Regions from separate parts of the Streptomyces sp. NPDC127068 genome, predicted to be linked through region 2. Evidence: riboswitches for the same ligand, from Rfam matches in the RefSeq annotation. Region 2 holds a riboswitch; the other holds the start of a gene.

Region 1 (4,083 bases), on a different contig from region 2:
GCACTCCGCCTCACGCACACGACGATCCTCGTCGCCGTGTGCGTCGTGGTGTCCGGGCTCGGCCACGCCCTGGCGTCGGGGGTCTCGCCCTCGTTCCAGGGCTACCTGGTCGCGATTCCCCCGGTGTCACTGCTCGCCTGGCGACTGACCCGCCGGGAACGGTCCGCGGGTGCGGTGATCGGGGCGAGCGCCGGGGCCCAGATCATGCTGCACGCGCTGTTCGGCCTGACCCACGGACCGGGCGGCACGGCGCACGGGGTCCACACGGCCCATCCGCGCCCCGTCACCGTGGACGGCACCGGCCTGGCCGGGAGCGCCGCGCTCGCCCTCTTCCGTTCCCTGCGCGGCCTATTCGACCTCTCCTCGGTCACCTCGGGCATGGCCAGCGCGCACGTGCTCGCGGGTGCGGTGTGCGGCTGGTGGCTCTGGCGGGGGGAGCGCTCGCTCGCCCAACTCGGCCGGGCGCTCGCGCTGTTCCTCGGGGGTCTGCTGCGGTTCGCCGTGGCCGCCCTGTGCGGGGCACAGGTCCTGCCGGCAGCGACTCCCGCCCCGGTCGAGCGTCGCGCGTCCGACCGCCTGCCGTCTCCGCTCGCCCTGTTGCGCGCGGCTCCCCGACGAGGGCCCCCTCCTTTCGCGTCCTGAGGTTTTGTCCACTTATTTCACCTTTGACGGGTTAAGTCCCGGACGCGAAGGGCGATTTGTCATGCCTTATTCACCTGGAGAAGGCGCACGATCCACCCGCAGCGGCGCTGCCGCCGCCCGGCACGCACACCGCGACGCGGAGATCACCACCTGGGCACTGGCCGCCGGCCTCGGCGACCAACGCGCCGCCGAACTCTTCGTCCACGCCACCTATGACGACGTACGGCGGTTCGTCGCCCATCTGACCACCGATGTACCGGGTTCGGAGGATCTGGCCCAGGAAACCTTTCTGCGCGCGCTGACCAGCCTCAGCGGATTCGCCGGACGGTCCTGTGCACGCACCTGGTTGCTGGCGATCGCCCGCCGGGTCGTCGTGGACCGGCTGCGCCGGGCCTCCGCACGGCCCAGGATCGCCGACAGCGCCGACTGGCTGACCGCCGCGGAGCGCGCGCAGCCCCGGCACCTCCCCGGCTTCGAGGAGTCGGTGGCCTTCATGGACGCGCTCGACTCGCTGGAACCCGGACGGCGCCAGGCGTTCGCCCTGACCCGGCTCCTCGGCCTGTCCTACGCGGAGGCGGCGGAGGCCCTCGACTGCCCGGTGGGCACCATCCGCTCCCGGGTGGCACGTGCCCGTCGGGACCTGGCCGCCAGCTGGCTGGAGCAGCCGAGCGGGGCCCCCGCCCTCGTGGCGGCCTGACCGTCCTCCCGGTGCGGGCGGTACCCGCCGCGCGCACCGGGACCGGCCCGTTCCCCGTTCCGGCCGTGTGACCTGCGCAGCAACCGTGCCCCAGGCATGGGTTCCGGGCACCGGGTCTGTCATGATGACGCGGAAAGGCGACGGCGGAACGAGGAAACCGGTGCGAATCCGGTGCGGTCCCGCCACTGTGATCGGCGAGCGAACCCCGAACGGCCCACTGCCCCTATGCGGGTGGGAAGGGCGGGGCGAGCGGTGACCCGAGAGCCAGGAGACTCACGCGGTCGCCTCCTCGACAGAACTGGGGCGGATCTCCCCAGAGGGGAGCGTGAGTCGGGATGCCCGAAGGGCCGCTGGCCGACGATCCGGTGCCGTGCCGGGTCGTGGTGTGCCGGGACTGCTGCTGCGGCAGCGCGAAGGTGATCGGAGTCGATCACTCCGCGCAGGTGGCGCGGCTGCGCGAGGCGACCTCGGTGACGATCGCCGCATGCCTGGACGTCTGCGATCAAGCCAATGTGATCGTCGTCCGCCCGTCGGCCGCCGGCCGCGCGGCCGGGGCTCGCCCCGTCTGGCTCGGCCTCGTCAATGACTCCGCCGCCACCGAGGACATCGTCTCCTGGGTCCGCGCCGGCGGCCCGGGCGTCGCCGCACCGCCGGACGTCCTCGACCTCTACGTCTTCACCCCGCCGCGGCGGGTCCGTACCGCGCAGTCCGACACGACGGGCTGAACCAACGAACCGACCGCGGGCGGCGCCGTGCCGTCCGTGGTGAGAGGACCGACCACACCATGGCCAGACGCTCCGTCGCCCTGTTCGCCGCAGCCGCCTTCCTGATAGCGGGCTGCGGTGGCGGTGGCACCGACGAGAAGACCGACGGCGCGGCCTCCGCGCCCGAGGGCTTCCCGGTCACCGTCACCAACTGCGGGGTGAAGACGACGTACCAGCGTCCCCCGCAGCGGGCGGTCTCCCTGAACCAGCACGCCACCGAGGTGCTGTTGGCGCTCGGGCTGGAGAAGTCCATGGTGGGCACCGCCTACTTGGACGACAAGATCCTGCCCGAGTACGCGGACGCCTACCGGGGCATCAAGGTCCTCGCGGACGAGTACCCGTCCTTCGAGGCGCTGCTCGCCGCCGAACCCGACTTCGCCTACGCGGGGTTCGCGAGCACCTTCGACGAGCAGGAGGGCCGCAGCCGCGCCGCGCTGACCAAGGCGGGCGTCAACTCCTACCTGAATGTGGAGGAGTGCCCCGAGGGACCGGTGACGATGGATCAGATCGAGACGGAACTCCGCTCGATCGGAAAGATCTTCGGGGTGAAGGACCGCGCCGAACGCGAGGTCAAGAAGGTCCGCACGAAGCTGAGCGGTGTCGAGGGCCAACTGAAGGGCGTCGACCCGGTCGAGGTGTTCGTCTACGACAGCGGCGACAAGACGGCGTTCACCGCGGGTGGTGCCGGCATCGGCAACGAGATGATCAAGGAGGCGGGCGGCCGGAACCAGTTCGACGACCTGGACAAGCAGTTCGGCGACGTCTCGTTCGAGCAGGTCGCCGAGCGGGCACCGGAGGCCATCGTCATCTACGACTACGGGGACAAGACCGTCGCCGACAAGAAGAAGTTCCTGCTCGCGCACCCCGCGTTGAAGGACGTCCCGGCGATCAAGAACAAGCGGTTCGCGGTGCTGCCGCTGTCCTCGACGGTGCTCGGCGTCCGGGTGCCGGCCGGGGTGTCGGACCTCGCCCGTCAGCTGCACCCGGACCGCTTCCAGTGACCGGCGCGCCCCGGGCGGCCGGGGCCGGTGCGCTGCACACCACCCCACGGGACCCGGCCCCGTCGCCCGACCCCCGGGAGGTCCGGACGGGTCGGGCCAAACCGCCGTACGCGCTGGTCCTCGTCCTGCTGGCCGCCCTGGTGGCGGTGGCGGGGACGGCGGGCATCGCCGTCGGCTCGGTCAACGTCCCCGCGGGCCAGGTGTGGAGCATCCTGCTGCACCGGGTGCACCCGGGACTCGCCGAGATGACCTGGACCCCGGTGCGGGAGACGATCGTCATGGACGTGCGGCTGCCGCGCGTCCTGCTGTGCGCGGTGGTCGGCGCCGGACTCGCCGTCGCCGGAACCGCGCTCCAGGCCCTGGTCCGCAACCCGCTGGCCGATCCGATGCTGCTCGGGGTCTCCTCGGGCGCCTCGGTCGGCGCGGTGAGCGTCCTGGTGTTCAACCTGACGGCGTTCGGCCTGGTGACCCTGCCGCTGGCGGCGTTCTGCGGGGCGCTCGCCGCGCTGATCGCCGTGTACTTCCTCGCCCGGTCGGGCGGTCGGATGACCACCATCCGCCTGGTGCTCGCGGGCGTCGCCACGGCCGAGGTGCTGTCGGCGCTCGCCAGCTTCCTGATCGTCACCTCCAACGATCCGCACAAGACGCAGTCGGCGCTGCGCTGGATGCTCGGCGGGCTCGCCGGGACCACCTGGTCGATGCTGTGGATACCGGCCGTGGTGGTGCTCGCCGGCACGGCGGTGCTGCTCGGGGTGAGCCGCCCGTTGAACCTGCTGCTGGCCGGCGAGGAGGCGGCGACCGCGCTCGGGCTCGACGTGCACCGCTTCCGCGCGGCCATGTTCACCGTCGTCGCCCTGATGATCGGCACCATCGTCGCGGTCAGCGGACAGATCGGCTTCGTCGGCCTCATCATGCCGCACGTCGTGCGGCTGCTGGTGGGCGCCGACCACCGTCGGGCGCTGCCCGCCGCCGCGCTGCT
Region 2 (4,083 bases):
GGGGCCGGGTGAGCGACGGAGCCGAGCACGGCCGCGCACGACCGGAACCAGGAACCCCGACCGCGGAGGTTCCCCGTCCGCCCGTGGCCCACCCGACCGCACCGGAACGGGAAGGCCGGCCCGTCTACCGCGACGCCAACGTGCTGCGCTGGCTGGGTGCGTACACCGCCTCGGTGACCGGCGACGTCGCCTACTACTTCGTCCTCACCTGGGCGGCCTCACGGGTCGCCGGCGCCGCCCAGGTGGGCCTGGTCCTGGCGGTGGGCGCCGCGCCCCGGGCCGTCCTGATGCTGGGCGGCGGCGTGCTGGCCGACCGGTTCGGACCCCGCCGCGTACTCCTCGCCAGCGACACCGTCCGCAGCGCGACGGTCGTCGCGGTCGCCGTGGTGACCTGGGTCGCCGGGCCCGGACTGTGGTCCCTGTGCCTGCTCGCCCTGGCCTTCGGCATCGTCGACGCCGTGTTCATGCCCGCGGTCGGCGCACTGCCCCCGCGGATCGCCCCGGTCGCCCAACTCGCCCGGGTGCAGGCCCTGCGGGGGCTCGCCGTGCGACTGGCGAACGCGGTGGGCCCGCTGATCGCGGCGGCCGTGGTGGCCGTGGGCGGCGCGGCGGCCGGGTTCGCGGTGGCGGGGGTGCTGTTCGTCGTGTCGCTGGTACTGATCGCCCTCGTGCGGATCGCACCGTCGGCGCCTTCACCAGCCGGACGGTCCGGCCCAGGCCGTCCGTCCCCCACCTTCCGGGACGACCTCCGAGAGGGGTGGCAACTACTGCGCGGTGACCGGCGGTTGGCGCGCCTGGTCGCCGTTCTCGCCCTCGGCGAGATGTGCTTCAGCGGCCCGCTCGCCGCCGGCCTCGTCCTGTTCACCCAGGACCGGGGCTGGGGACCCGCCGAACTGGGCGGCCTCCTCGCGGCGTTCAGCATCGGCGGGGCGGCGACGGGACTGACCTTGGCCGCCGTCTCCCGGGTTCCCCGCGCACCCGCCGTCATGGCCACGGCGCTCCTGCTCTGCGGCCTGGCCGTGGCGGCGTTGGGCCGGACGCAGACCCTGTCGACCGCGCTGCTGTGGTGCGGCCTGCTGGGTGCGGTCTCCGGTACCGCGGGAACACTCGCGCACGCGTTGGTGCAACGGGCCACCGAACCCCGGTACCTCGGGCGGATCACCTCCGTCACCACCCTGTGCACCCTCGGACTCGCGCCCGCCCTCTACCCCCTGGCGGGTGTCGTCACCGCACGGTGGGGCGTCGGTGCGTTCTTCCTGGGCTGCGGGGCCGTCTGCGTCGCCGCGGTGGCGCTGTCGCTCACCGCGCCTGTGCGGCGCGCGGAACTGTGACCGCGCGCCGCACCGGTATCCGCCCGGACGACGGGTGCGCCCGGCGTCAGACGCCGCCGGTCGGGGAGAACTCACCGGCGAACGCAGCCGCCATCCGCAGCTGCGGGGCCGCCTCGGCGTCCCGCCCCTGACGCTCCAGCGTCCGGCCCAGCATCAGCCGCGCGTAACCCTCGACGGGGTCCCGCTCCAGGACCGCGCGGAGCTGCTCCTCCGCCCGACCCAGCTGCGCGGAGTGGTAGTAGGCACGGGCGAGCAACAGTCGCGGGGCGACCTGCTCCGGCTCCTCCTCGACCAGACCGCCCAGGATGCGCGCGGCCGTCAGGTACTCCTTGGAGTCGAAGAACATGCGGGCCCGGTCCCAGCGCTCCGCCGCCGTGCCGAACTCGTAGTACGCCGTGCTCACCATGACCTCCTTCGACGATGTGACACCCGCCCCAACCGGGTCGGACGGGTGGATATTCCCCGAGCCCCCGGGCCCGCGGGCGTCTCGCCTCACCATCCGGAATGTGGGCGGCACTGTCCGAACCCGGAAGGTCCCTCTAAGCTGATCGGCGCAGCTGGTTCGCCCTGTCCGCCAGACAGACGCGTCGCAAGAGGGAACCCGGTGGGAATCCGGGACTGCCCCGCAGCGGTGAGTGGGAACGACCGCCGTCATACGCACTGGATCCGGCCAACGGATCTGGGAAGCGACGGCCAGTAGGTGTCCGTCCCGACGGACGTGCCCGCGAGTCCGAAGACCTGCCCGCTGCCCGTGCGCGACCGATCGCGCACGGCATCCCGGTGACCTCGTGGGCGGGTCGGAGGAACCTCGGACACCTGTCCGAGGAGTGCACACCAGACGGACCGCTGCGCCCCGCGCGCACCCCCGGGCCCGTCGGGTCTGTCGTCCCTTCGCGTCCTCGTCCCGTCCCCGGGATTCGCAGGACACATCTCGCGAAGGAGAGTTCCGTGACAGCCCAGCCCGCAGCCGCGGCAGCACGAGCCACCGTGTACGGCTACCCCCGTCAGGGCCAGCACCGGGAACTGAAGAAGGCCGTCGAGGGTTACTGGAAGGGCCGTGTCACCGCCGACGCCCTCCGCCGGACCGCCGCCGACCTCCGTCGGACGAACTGGCGACGACTGGCCGACGCCGGCGTCCACGAAGTGCCGACCGGTGACTTCTCGTACTACGACCACGTGCTGGACACCAGCGTCATGGTCGGCGCCGTACCCGAACGGCACCGCGGTGCCCACACGGCGGACCCGCTCGACGGCTACTTCGCCATGGCGCGCGGCACCCAGGACGTCGCACCGCTGGAGATGACCAAGTGGTTCGACACCAACTACCACTACCTGGTCCCCGAACTCGGCCCCGACACCGTCTTCCGGGCCGACTCGACCAAGCAGGTCTCCGAACTGAAGGAGGCCCTCGCCCTCGGGCTCACCGCCCGCCCGGTCCTCGTCGGGCCCGTCACCTATCTGCTGCTGGCCAAGCCCGCACCCGGCGTCGCCCCCGACTTCGAGCCGCTGACCCTGCTGGACCGGCTGCTGCCCGTGTACGCCGAGGTCCTCGCCGACCTCCGTGCCGCCGGCGCCACATGGGTCCAACTCGACGAACCCGCCCTGGTCCAGGACCGCACCCCGGCCGACCTGAACGCCGCCGCCCGCGCCTACCGCGACCTCGGCGGACTCACCGCACGACCCAAGCTGCTGGTCGCCTCGTACTTCGACCGCCTCGGCGACGCCCTGCCCGTCCTCGCCAAGGCCCCCGTCGAGGGCCTCGCCCTCGACTTCACGGAGCGCGCCGCCGGCAACCTCGACGACCTCGCCGCCGCCGGTGGCCTGCGGGGCAAGCGCCTGGTCGCGGGGGTGGTCAACGGCCGCAACATCTGGATCAACGACTACGAGAAGTCCCTCGCCACCCTCGGCACCCTGCTCGGCCTCGCCGACCAGGTGGACGTGGCCGCCTCCTGCTCCCTGCTCCACGTCCCGCTGGACGCCACCGCCGAACGGGACATCGACCCGCAGATCGCCCGCTGGCTCGCCTTCGCCCAGCAGAAGACCGCCGAGATCGTCACCCTGGCCAAGGGACTCGCCCAGGGCACCGGCGCCATCACCGCCGAACTCGCGGCCAACCGGGCCGACCTGGCGTCCCGCGCCGGGTCCCCCCTCACCCACGACCCGGCGGTCCGGGCCCGCACCGCCGCCGTCACCGACGCCGACGGCCGCCGCTCCCTGCCCTACGCCGAGCGGACCGCCGCCCAGCGGTCCCACCTGGGCCTGCCGCTGCTGCCCACCACCACCATCGGCTCCTTCCCGCAGACCGACGAACTCCGCACCGCCCGCGCCGACCTGCGGGCGCGACGCCTCGACACCGCCGGGTACGAGGAGCGCATCAAGGACGAGATCCGGGAGGTCATCGCCTTCCAGGAGAAGGCCGGCATCGACGTGCTGGTGCACGGCGAGCCCGAACGCAACGACATGGTGCAGTACTTCGCCGAGCAGCTCACCGGCTACCTCGCCACCCAACACGGCTGGGTCCAGTCCTACGGCACCCGATACGTCCGGCCGCCGGTGCTGGCCGGGGACATCTCCCGCCCCGAGCCGATGACCGTCCGCTGGACCGCCTACGCCCAGTCGCTCACCGAACGGCCCGTCAAGGGCATGCTGACCGGTCCGGTCACCATGCTCGCCTGGTCCTTCGTCCGCGACGACCAGCCCCTCGGCGACACCGCCCGCCAGGTCGCCCTCGCCCTGCGCGACGAGGTCAACG

What was found. A riboswitch is a leader RNA that binds a small molecule or an ion and turns the genes downstream of it on or off. The one in region 2 is predicted to bind cobalamin.
Region 1: linked by a shared signal. The riboswitch ahead of ACFWIA_RS17070 ((2Fe-2S) ferredoxin domain-containing protein) and the one ahead of metE (5-methyltetrahydropteroyltriglutamate--homocysteine S-methyltransferase) in region 2 are both predicted to bind cobalamin.

The regions. Positions count from the first base shown of each region.
Region 1 covers NZ_JBHXEN010000024.1:30,008-34,090, forward strand. The annotation lists gene ACFWIA_RS17060 (hypothetical protein) at 1-642, shown strand, start outside; gene ACFWIA_RS17065 (sigma-70 family RNA polymerase sigma factor) at 704-1,339, shown strand; cobalamin riboswitch at 1,487-1,614, shown strand; gene ACFWIA_RS17070 ((2Fe-2S) ferredoxin domain-containing protein) at 1,675-2,064, shown strand; gene ACFWIA_RS17075 (ABC transporter substrate-binding protein) at 2,124-3,104, shown strand; gene ACFWIA_RS17080 (FecCD family ABC transporter permease) at 3,218-4,083, shown strand, end outside.
Region 2 covers NZ_JBHXEN010000038.1:50,796-54,878, reverse strand. The annotation lists gene ACFWIA_RS23335 (ArsR/SmtB family transcription factor) at 1-12, shown strand, start outside; gene ACFWIA_RS23330 (MFS transporter) at 84-1,331, shown strand; gene ACFWIA_RS23325 (tetratricopeptide repeat protein) at 1,378-1,737, opposite strand; cobalamin riboswitch at 1,873-2,092, shown strand; gene metE (5-methyltetrahydropteroyltriglutamate--homocysteine S-methyltransferase) at 2,280-4,083, shown strand, end outside.